Regions from separate parts of the Streptomyces sp. URMC 124 genome, predicted to be linked through region 1. Evidence: riboswitches for the same ligand, from Rfam matches in the RefSeq annotation. Region 1 holds a riboswitch; the other holds the start of a gene.
What was found. Region 1 has a riboswitch for thiamine pyrophosphate ahead of ACSNOG_RS04515 (thiamine ABC transporter substrate-binding protein). Riboswitches for the same ligand answer to the same signal wherever they lie in the genome.

Region 1 (4,404 bases):
CCGTCGCCGCCAGGCCGTACGCGAGCGAGTTGCCGATCGCCTCCAGGGGGGCGACGACGAACGTTCCGCCGTTGCCGTCGGCGGAGGCCAGGGCGCGGTAGAAGGCCAGTCCGTAGCCGTCCGGGCCGTCGAAGGAGCGCAGCACGAGGACCACGAGCGGGGCGAGGATGAGCACGGCGACGACGGCCAGGACGGACGCCAGGAACGCCCACTCGGCCGCGCCCCGCGGGCGCCGCGCCGTGCGCGCCGGGTCGACCAGCCGCAAGGTCGCCTCACGTCGCCGCACCGTCCACGCGTGCACGGCCAGCAGTGCGGCGACGGCGGCGAACTGCACCAGCGTCAGGACGGCAGCGGTCGGCAGGTCGAGCATCTGGGCGGTCTGCTGGTAGATCTCGACTTCCAGCGTGGCGTAGCGGGGACCGCCGAGGATCTGCACGACGCCGAAGGAGGTGAAGGTGAAGAGGAAGACCATGAGGGCCGCGGCGGCCACGGCCGGCGCCAGCGCCGGCAGCGTGACCCGCCTCCAGGCCGCGAAGCGCCCCGCGCCCAGCACCCTGGCCGCCTCCTCCTGGCGCGGGTCGAGCTGGGCCCACAGGCCGCCCACGGTGCGGACGACCACGGCGTAGTTGAAGAACACGTGGGCGATCAGGATCGCCCAGACGGTGGTGTCGAGACGCACCCCGCACCACTCGTCCAGCAGCCCCCCGCGCCCGAGCAGCGCCAGGAAGGCCGAGCCGACGACGACGGTCGGCAGGACGAAGGGCACGGTCACCACGGCGCGCAGCGTGCGCTTGCCGGGGAAGTCGAACCGCGCGAAGGCGTACGCCCCGGGCAGGGCGAGGGCAAGCGTGAGGGCGGTGGAGGCGGCCGCCTGCCAGGTGGTGAACCACAGCACGTGGCCGATCGCCGGGTCGGTCACGACCTCGCCGATGCGGCCGAACTGCCACTGTCCGCCCTCCTTCAGCCCCCGGGAGACGATCGCCGCGACGGGATAGGCGAAGAACACCGCGAAGAAGGCGAGCGGCAGGGCCATGAGGCCGAGCCGCAGTGCTGTCCGCCGCCCGGCCCCACCGGGGCCTCGTGCGGGGCCCCGTGCAGGGGCCCCGGGCTCTACTTCAGGACGAGCGAGGACCATGCCTTGACCCACTGCTCGCGGTTCTTGGCGATCTTCTCGGGGGCCATGGTGCCGGGCTCGTTCACCTGCGCGCCGTACTTGGTGAACAGCTCGGGCAGCTTGGCGTCCTGGTTGGCGGGCTTGACGAACATCTGCAGCGGCATGTCCTCCTGGAACGTACGGCTCAGCAGGAAGTCGATCAGGGCCTTGCCGCCCTCGGTGTTCTTCGCGCCCTTCAGCAGCCCGGCGAACTCCGTCTGCTGGAAGCAGGTGCCCGTGGCCACACCGGTCGGGCCCTCCGCGGGCTGCGGCTTCACGCCGAGGACCTCTGCCGGCGGGCTGGAGGCGTAGGAGACGACGAGGGGCTTGTCGCCCTTGGCCTTCTTGCCGCCCGCGGAGCCGGAGAAGCGCTCGTTGTAGGCCTGCTCCCAGCCGTCGACGACCTCTACGCCGTTGTCCTTGAGCTTCTTCCAGTAGTCCTGCCATCCGTCGTCGCCGTACTTGGCGATCGTGGCGAGCTGAAAGGCGAGGCCCGGGGAGGACGTGGCGACGTTCTCGGTGACGAGCAGGTTCTTGTACTCGGGCTTGATCAGGTCGTCCAGGGACTGCGGCGGGGCCAGCTTGTGGCCGGCGAAGTACGCGCGGTCGTAGTTGACGCAGATGTCACCGGTGTCGATGGGCGTGACCCGGTGCTCGCCGGCGTCGGCCTGCAGCTTCCTCGGGACGCGGTCCAGGCCCTTGGCCTCGTACGGCGCGAAGATGCCGTTGTCGAGCGCACGGGAGAGCAAGGTGTTGTCGACGCCGAAGAAGACGTCGCCCTGCGGGTGGCTCTTGGAGAGGATGGCCTGGTTGACGGCCTGGCCGGCGTCGCCGCCCTTGAGGACCTTGACCTTGTAACCGGTCTGCTGGGTGAACTGCTTCAGCACCTCGTCGGACGCCGCGAAGGAGTTGTGCGAGACCAGGGTGACGGTCTTGTCCTTGCCTTCGGACGTGTCCGAGCTCCCGGAGCCGTCCGAGCCGCCGCACGCGGCCAGGGCCGGAAGGGCGAGCATGCCGGCGGCAACTGCGCCGATGGCACGCCGCAGGTTGGTGTTCATGATCGAGCTGACTCCCTACGCCGGTATGACCCGGATCAGGTCCGAGGGTCTGCGGGCCGTGCCGCACTCTCAGCGCCCCCTGGGCGCTCCCCTGTCGGATTGTTCATTTGTGCGAGGGCACCGTATCAGTGCCCTCGCCATGGATCGGCGTCTGACCTGGGGCCCTGGCTCAGCGCTCGGCTGCTGCCAGCTGCCCGCAGGCGCCGTCGATCTCCTGGCCACGTGTGTCGCGGACGGTGACGGGCACCCCGTGCGAGGCAATCGCCGCGACGAAGGCACGCTCGTCCTCGGGGCGCGAGGCCGTCCACTTCGACCCCGGGGTGGGGTTGAGCGGAATGAGGTTGACGTGCACGCGCTTGCCCTTGAGGAGGCGGCCCAGGAGGTCGCCGCGCCATGCCTGGTCGTTGATGTCACGGATCAGGGCGTACTCGATGGAGACCCGGCGGCCGGACTTCTCCGCGTACTCCCACGCGGCATCGAGGACCTCGCGGACCTTCCAGCGCGTGTTGACCGGCACCAGGGTGTCGCGCAGCTCGTCGTCCGGGGCGTGCAGGGAGACGGCCAGACGGCATTTGAAGCCCTCGTCGGCGAAGCGCAGCATCGCCGGGACCAGGCCCACCGTGGAGACCGTGATGCCGCGCTGGGAGAGCCCCAGGCCGTCCGGCTCGGGATCCGTGAGGCGGCGGATGGCGCCGACGACCCGCTTGTAGTTGGCCAGCGGCTCGCCCATACCCATGAAGACGATGTTGGACAGCCGCGCGGGGCCTCCGGGGACCTCTCCGTCGCGCAGCGCCCGCATGCCGTCCACGATCTGGTGGACAATCTCGGCCGTCGACAGATTGCGGTCCAGGCCGGCCTGGCCGGTGGCGCAGAACGGGCAGTTCATGCCGCAGCCCGCCTGCGAGCTGATGCACATGGTGACGCGGTCCGGATAGCGCATCAGCACCGACTCCACCAGCTTGCCGTCGTGGAGCCGCCAGAGGGTCTTCCGGGTGGTGTCGTCGTCGCACGAGATGTGACGTACGACGCTCATGAGCTCCGGCAGCAGCTCGGCGGCGAGCTTCTCGCGCGCCGCCGCCGGGATGTCGGTCCACGCGGCGGGATCGTGCGCGTACCGGGCGAAGTAGTGCTGCGAGAGCTGCTTGGCCCGGAACGGCTTCTCACCGATCGCGGAGACGGCCTCGCGCCGCTCGGCGGGCGAGAGGTCGGCAAGGTGCCGCGGGGGCAGCTTGGCGCCGCGGGGGGCGACGAACGTCAGTTCTCCAGGCGCGGGGGCCATGAGCAAAAACTCCTCATTGACGACGGCGGATGACCTCCGCAATCGCGGAGCCAGCGGCAGGACGAAGCCGGAACCCGGAGATCTCACAGGGGCACCCCCGCAGGCGCGGGGCCGGAAAAGGGCCCGCTGCACGGCAGCGAGCCCTTCCAGGGTACCTGGCCCGGCTCAGGAGCCGACGAAGACGACCATGAGGAGCCACACCACCGGCGCGGTCGGCAGGAGCGAGTCCAGCCGGTCCATGATGCCGCCGTGCCCCGGCAGCAGGGCGCCCATGTCCTTGATGCCGAGATCCCTCTTGATCATGGACTCGCCGAGGTCTCCCAGCGTGGCGCTGATGGCGACGGCGAGGCCGAGGAGCAGCCCCTCCCACCACGCACCCCCGTCGATCAGGAACTGCATGCACAGGGCGCCGGCGACCATCGCGAAGGCGACCGCCCCGAGCAGCCCCTCGCGCGTCTTGCCGGGGCTGATGCGCGGGGCCAGCTTCCGCTTGCCGAACTTCCAGCCCACCGCGTACGCACCCGTGTCGCTGACCACGGTCAGGATCAGGAAGGTGAGCACCCGCCACGCGCCGTCTCCGGCGGCGAGCATGAGGGCCACGAAAGTGGCCAGGAAGGGCACGTAGAAGGCCGCGAAGATGCCGGCCGTGACGTCCTTGAGGTAGTCGTCCGGCGACTCCGTCATCCGCCACACGAGGACGGCCAGGGCCGTGAAGGCCACGGCCACCCACGCGCCCTCGGCACCGCTGGCGTAACCGGCGATGACCATGGCGGCTCCGCCGACCGCGAGCGGCACCAGCGGGGCGCGGATCGCCTTGCGCTCGGCGAGGCGGGAGGTCAGCTCCCACAGCCCGACCACGACGGCGATCACGATCACGCCGAGGAAGACGGGCTTGTAGATGAACAGGGAGGCGA
Region 2 (4,404 bases), on a different contig from region 1:
TGAGCCAGGCGGGAACAAGCGCGTCGATCTTTGCGTCAATCTCGGTCACGGGACAAGCCTGCCATCTGCCGCTGACAGCCGGTAGCCGGGTTGACCCGACCCGGGCGCGTCACAGTGCCGCGGCCTTCAGCGGCACGGACGCGTCGGCGGCCTTGGCGCGGTCGAGGCGGGTGCCCTTCTCGATGAGCTTGCGGCCCTGCGCCAGGTCCCTGGGGCGGCCGACGGCCAGCAGGGCGACCAGGACGCCGTCGCGCAGCCAGCACACGCTCCAGGCGGAGCTCGCCGGGTCGCCGCGCCACAGCAGCTCGTCGGCGCCGGCGTGGTGGCCCGCGTACTGCACGAACCGCCCGAACTGCTCGGACCAGAAGTACGGCACCGGGTCGTAGGCGGGGCCCTCTGCCGGGCCGAGCACGATGTTCGCCGCGACGGTCCGCGGGCCCTGCATGGCGTTGTCCCAGTGGTGCACCAGCAGCCGCTCGCCGTAGCGGGCGGAGGGGAACGACGCGCAGTCGCCGACCGCGTAGACGCCCGGCAGCGAGGTGCGCAGCCGTTCGTCGGCGAGGACGGCGCGGTCCGCGCCGAGCGCGATGCCGGAGCTCTCCAGCCAGCCGGTCGCGGCGCGCGCCCCGACCCCGACGACCACGGCGCCGGCCGGCAGGCGGGTGCCGTCGGCCAGCACGACCGCGTCGTCCTCCACGGCGGTCACCCGCGCGCCGAGCACCAGCCGGGCGCCGCTCTCGGCGTACCAGGGGGCGATCCGGGCGGCGACCTCGGCGGGCATCGCGCCGGCGAGGACCCGGTCCGCGGCCTCCACCACGGTCACCTCGCAGCCCGCCTCCCGGGCGGCCGTGGCGACCTCGGCGCCGATCCAGCCCGCGCCGACGGCCACGACGTCGTGCTGCGCGGCCAGGACCGGCCGCAGCCGCACGGCGTCGTCGAGGGTGCGCAGCAGGTGGACGTTCGGCAGGTCCTCGCTGCCGGGCAGCCGGACGGGCTCGGCGCCGGTGGCGATGACCAGGACGTCGTAGGGCACCGGCCCCGAGGCGGTCTCCACCAGGCGCTCGGCCGGGCGCAGGCCGGTGGCCTCCCGCCCGAGCTGCAGGTCTGTCCCGAGCAGGGCGAAGTCCACCTCGAACGCGGAGCCGTCGGCCTTGCCCAGCAGGACGGCCTTGGAGAGCGGAGGCCTGTCGTACGGCGGGTGCGGCTCGGCGCCCAGCACGGTGACGGTGCCGGCCCAGCCGAGCTCGCGCAGGGCGACCGCGGTCTGCACGCCGGCCATTCCGGCACCCACGATGACGACGCGCCGCTCACTGGCGGCAAGTGGCTCTTCCCGGTGCTCGCTCACCCGATCACTGTAGGCCGAGGCCCGCACGCGCGGCCCTCCGGGCGCCCGGCAGGCCCTCGCCCCGGGTTCGCGCCGCGTACTAGGGTGGCCGGTGCACGCACTCGCGGGAGCCCGGACGACCGGGCTGAGAGGGAGGCTGGACGGCCTCCGACCGTACGAACCTGATCCGGGTCATGCCGGCGAAGGGAGGGGCTGGACACCTCATGGCCGCGTCGACGACCACACCGACCGCGCCGACCCCGTCCGCCTGCGACGTCCTCGTCGTGGGCGGCGGGCTCATCGGGCTCGTCACCGCCTGGCGCGCCGCACAGCGCGGACTGCGCACCGCCGTCGCCGATCCCGCACCGGGCGGCGGCGCGGCGCGCGTCGCCGCCGGGATGCTGGCCGCGGTGACCGAGCTGCACTACGGCGAGGAAGCGCTGCTCGCCCTCAACCTGGCCTCCGCGCGCCGCTATCCGCACTTCACGGCCGAGCTGGAGGAGGCGAGCGGTCTCGCCACCGGCTACCGCACCTGCGGCACGCTCGCCGTCGCCCTCGACGCCGACGACCGCGAGCACCTGCGCGAACTGCACGCCCTGCAGCAGCGCTGCGGCCTGGACTCGCAGTGGCTCACGGGCCGCGAGTGCCGCCGCCTGGAGCCGATGCTCGCGCCCGGCGTACGCGGGGGGCTGCGCGTCGACGAGGACCACCAGACCGATCCCCGCAGGCTCGCGCGGGCGCTGCTCACGGCCTGCGAGCGGGCCGGGGTCGCCTTCCACCGCGCCGGGGCCGCACGGCTGCTGCTCGCCGGGGACCGCGCCGCCGGCGCCGAGCTCGCGGACGGCAGCCGCATCGCCGCGGACCAGGTGGTGCTGGCCGCGGGCAGCCGCAGCGGGACGCTCGCTGGCGTCCCTGCCGAGGTCCTGCCGCCCGTGCGCCCGGTCAAGGGCCAGGTGCTGCGGCTGCGCGTCCCGGACGCGTACGCGCCCTTCCTCTCGCGCACCGTGCGGGCGGTCGTCCGCGGCGGCCCCGTGTACCTGGTGCCGCGCGAGAACGGCGAGCTCGTCCTCGGCGCGACCACCGAAGAGCTCGGCTGGGACACCACCGTCACCGCCGGCGGCGTCTACGAGCTGCTGCGCGACGCCCACGAGCTCGTGCCCGGCATCACCGAACTGCCCCTGGTGGAGACCTCCGCCGGGCTGCGCCCCGGCTCCCCCGACAACGCCCCCCTCCTCGGCCCGACCGCCCTGCCCGGGCTGCACGCCGCAACCGGCCACCACCGCAACGGCGTCCTCCTCACCCCGCTGACCGGCGACGTCATGGCCGAGGTGCTGACCACCGGGCGCCTCCCCGAGGAGGCCCGCCCCTTCACCCCCCGACGCTTCTCGAACGCGCTGCAGGAGCTGCCCGTATGAACCCCAGCGACCCCACTGACACCCCCGAGGCCCACATGGGCATCAGCGTCAACGGCGAGCACCGCGAGGTGCCCCACGGCCTGACCCTCGACACCCTCGTGGCGAGCATGACCACCGCGCCCGGCGGCGTGGCCGCCGCCGTCAACGAGGCCGTCGTGCCGCGCGGCCAGTGGCCCGCCACGCGGCTCGGCGCCGGCGACCGCATCGAGGTCCTCACCGCAGTGCAGGGGGGCTGATCAGCTCTGATGGCGGACGACCTGCTCACCATCGCCGGCACCACCTTCGGCTCCCGGCTGATCATGGGCACCGGCGGGGCGCCCAGCCTCGACGTCATGGAGCGCGCCCTGCTCGCCTCCGGCACCGAGCTGACCACCGTCGCGATGCGCCGCCTGGACGCGAGCGTCCGCGGCTCCGTGCTGTCCGTGCTGGAGCGGCACTCCATCCGGGTGCTGCCGAACACGGCCGGCTGCTACACGGCCGGCGAGGCCGTGCTGACGGCCCGGCTGGCCCGGGAGGCGCTCGGCACGGACTGGGTCAAGCTCGAAGTGATAGCCGACGAGCGCACGCTGCTGCCCGACCCCGTCGAGCTGCTGGACGCCGCGGAGATCCTCGTGGACGACGGCTTCACGGTGCTGCCGTACACCAGCGACGACCCGGTCCTCGCCCGCAAGCTGGAGGACGTCGGCTGCGCGGCGATCATGCCGCTGGGCTCGCCCATCGGCTCCGGCCTCGGCATCCGCAACCCGCACAACTTCCAGCTGATCACCGAGCGGGCCGGGGTCCCCGTGATCCTCGACGCGGGCGCCGGCACGGCCTCCGACGCGGCGCTCGCCATGGAGCTGGGCTGCGCCGCCGTGATGCTCGCCTCCGCGGTGACCCGCGCGCAGGAGCCGGTGCTGATGGCGGAGGCGATGCGGCACGCCGTGGAGGCGGGGCGGCTGGCGTACCGGGCGGGGCGGATCCCGCGGCGGCACTTCGCCGAGGCGTCGTCTCCTGCGGAGGGCCTGGCACGTCTCGATCCGGAGCGGCCCGAGTTCGCTCAGTAGCAGGGGCTGCCCGGTCGGGGCCTGGTCCCCACCCCTTTTAGACTCGTCGCGTGGATACGACGCTAGGGGACCCGTTGGTCGGGCACACGCTCGACGGCCGCTACCGGGTCGAGGCCCGCATCGCCGTGGGCGGCATGGCCACGGTCTACCGCGCCCTCGACACCCGGCTGGACCGGGTGCTCGCGGTCAAGGTGATGCACCCGGGCCTGGCCGCCGACACCGCGTTCGTCGAGCGCTTCATCCGCGAGGCCAAGTCGGTGGCGCGCCTGGACCACGCCAACGTGGTGGGGGTCTACGACCAGGGCACCGACGGCCCGTACGTCTATCTGGCGATGGAGTACGTGCCCGGGTGCACCCTGCGCGACGTGCTGCGCGAGCGCGGGGCCCTGCAGCCCCGCGCCGCCCTCGACATCCTGGAGCCGGTGCTGGCCGCGCTGGGTGCGGCCCACCTGGCGGGCCTGGTGCACCGCGACATGAAGCCCGAGAACGTGCTGATCGGCGACGACGGCCGGGTGAAGGTCGCCGACTTCGGCCTCGTCCGGGCGGTGGACACCAACACCACGGCATCCACCGGATCCGTCCTCGGCACCGTGTCGTACCTGGCCCCCGAGCAGCTGGA

Region 2: it holds a riboswitch for thiamine pyrophosphate, as region 1 does, so the genes downstream of both, thiO (glycine oxidase ThiO) here and ACSNOG_RS04515 (thiamine ABC transporter substrate-binding protein) in region 1, are expected to answer to the same signal.

Annotation. Positions count from the first base shown of each region.
Region 1 is NZ_JBPQTS010000012.1:50,039-54,442, reverse strand. Features, by position in the region: gene ACSNOG_RS04520 (ABC transporter permease) at 1-1,135, opposite strand, end outside; gene ACSNOG_RS04515 (thiamine ABC transporter substrate-binding protein) at 1,111-2,211, opposite strand; TPP riboswitch at 2,207-2,314, opposite strand; gene rlmN (23S rRNA (adenine(2503)-C(2))-methyltransferase RlmN) at 2,381-3,490, opposite strand; gene ACSNOG_RS04505 (phosphatidate cytidylyltransferase) at 3,656-4,404, opposite strand, start outside.
Region 2 is NZ_JBPQTS010000144.1:455-4,858, reverse strand. Features, by position in the region: gene ACSNOG_RS25365 (Rv2175c family DNA-binding protein) at 1-49, opposite strand, end outside; gene ACSNOG_RS25360 (NAD(P)/FAD-dependent oxidoreductase) at 110-1,279, opposite strand; TPP riboswitch at 1,439-1,550, shown strand; gene thiO (glycine oxidase ThiO) at 1,549-2,739, shown strand; gene thiS (sulfur carrier protein ThiS) at 2,775-2,975, shown strand; gene ACSNOG_RS25345 (thiazole synthase) at 2,985-3,785, shown strand; partial or broken gene ACSNOG_RS25340 (protein kinase domain-containing protein) at 3,836-4,404, shown strand, end outside.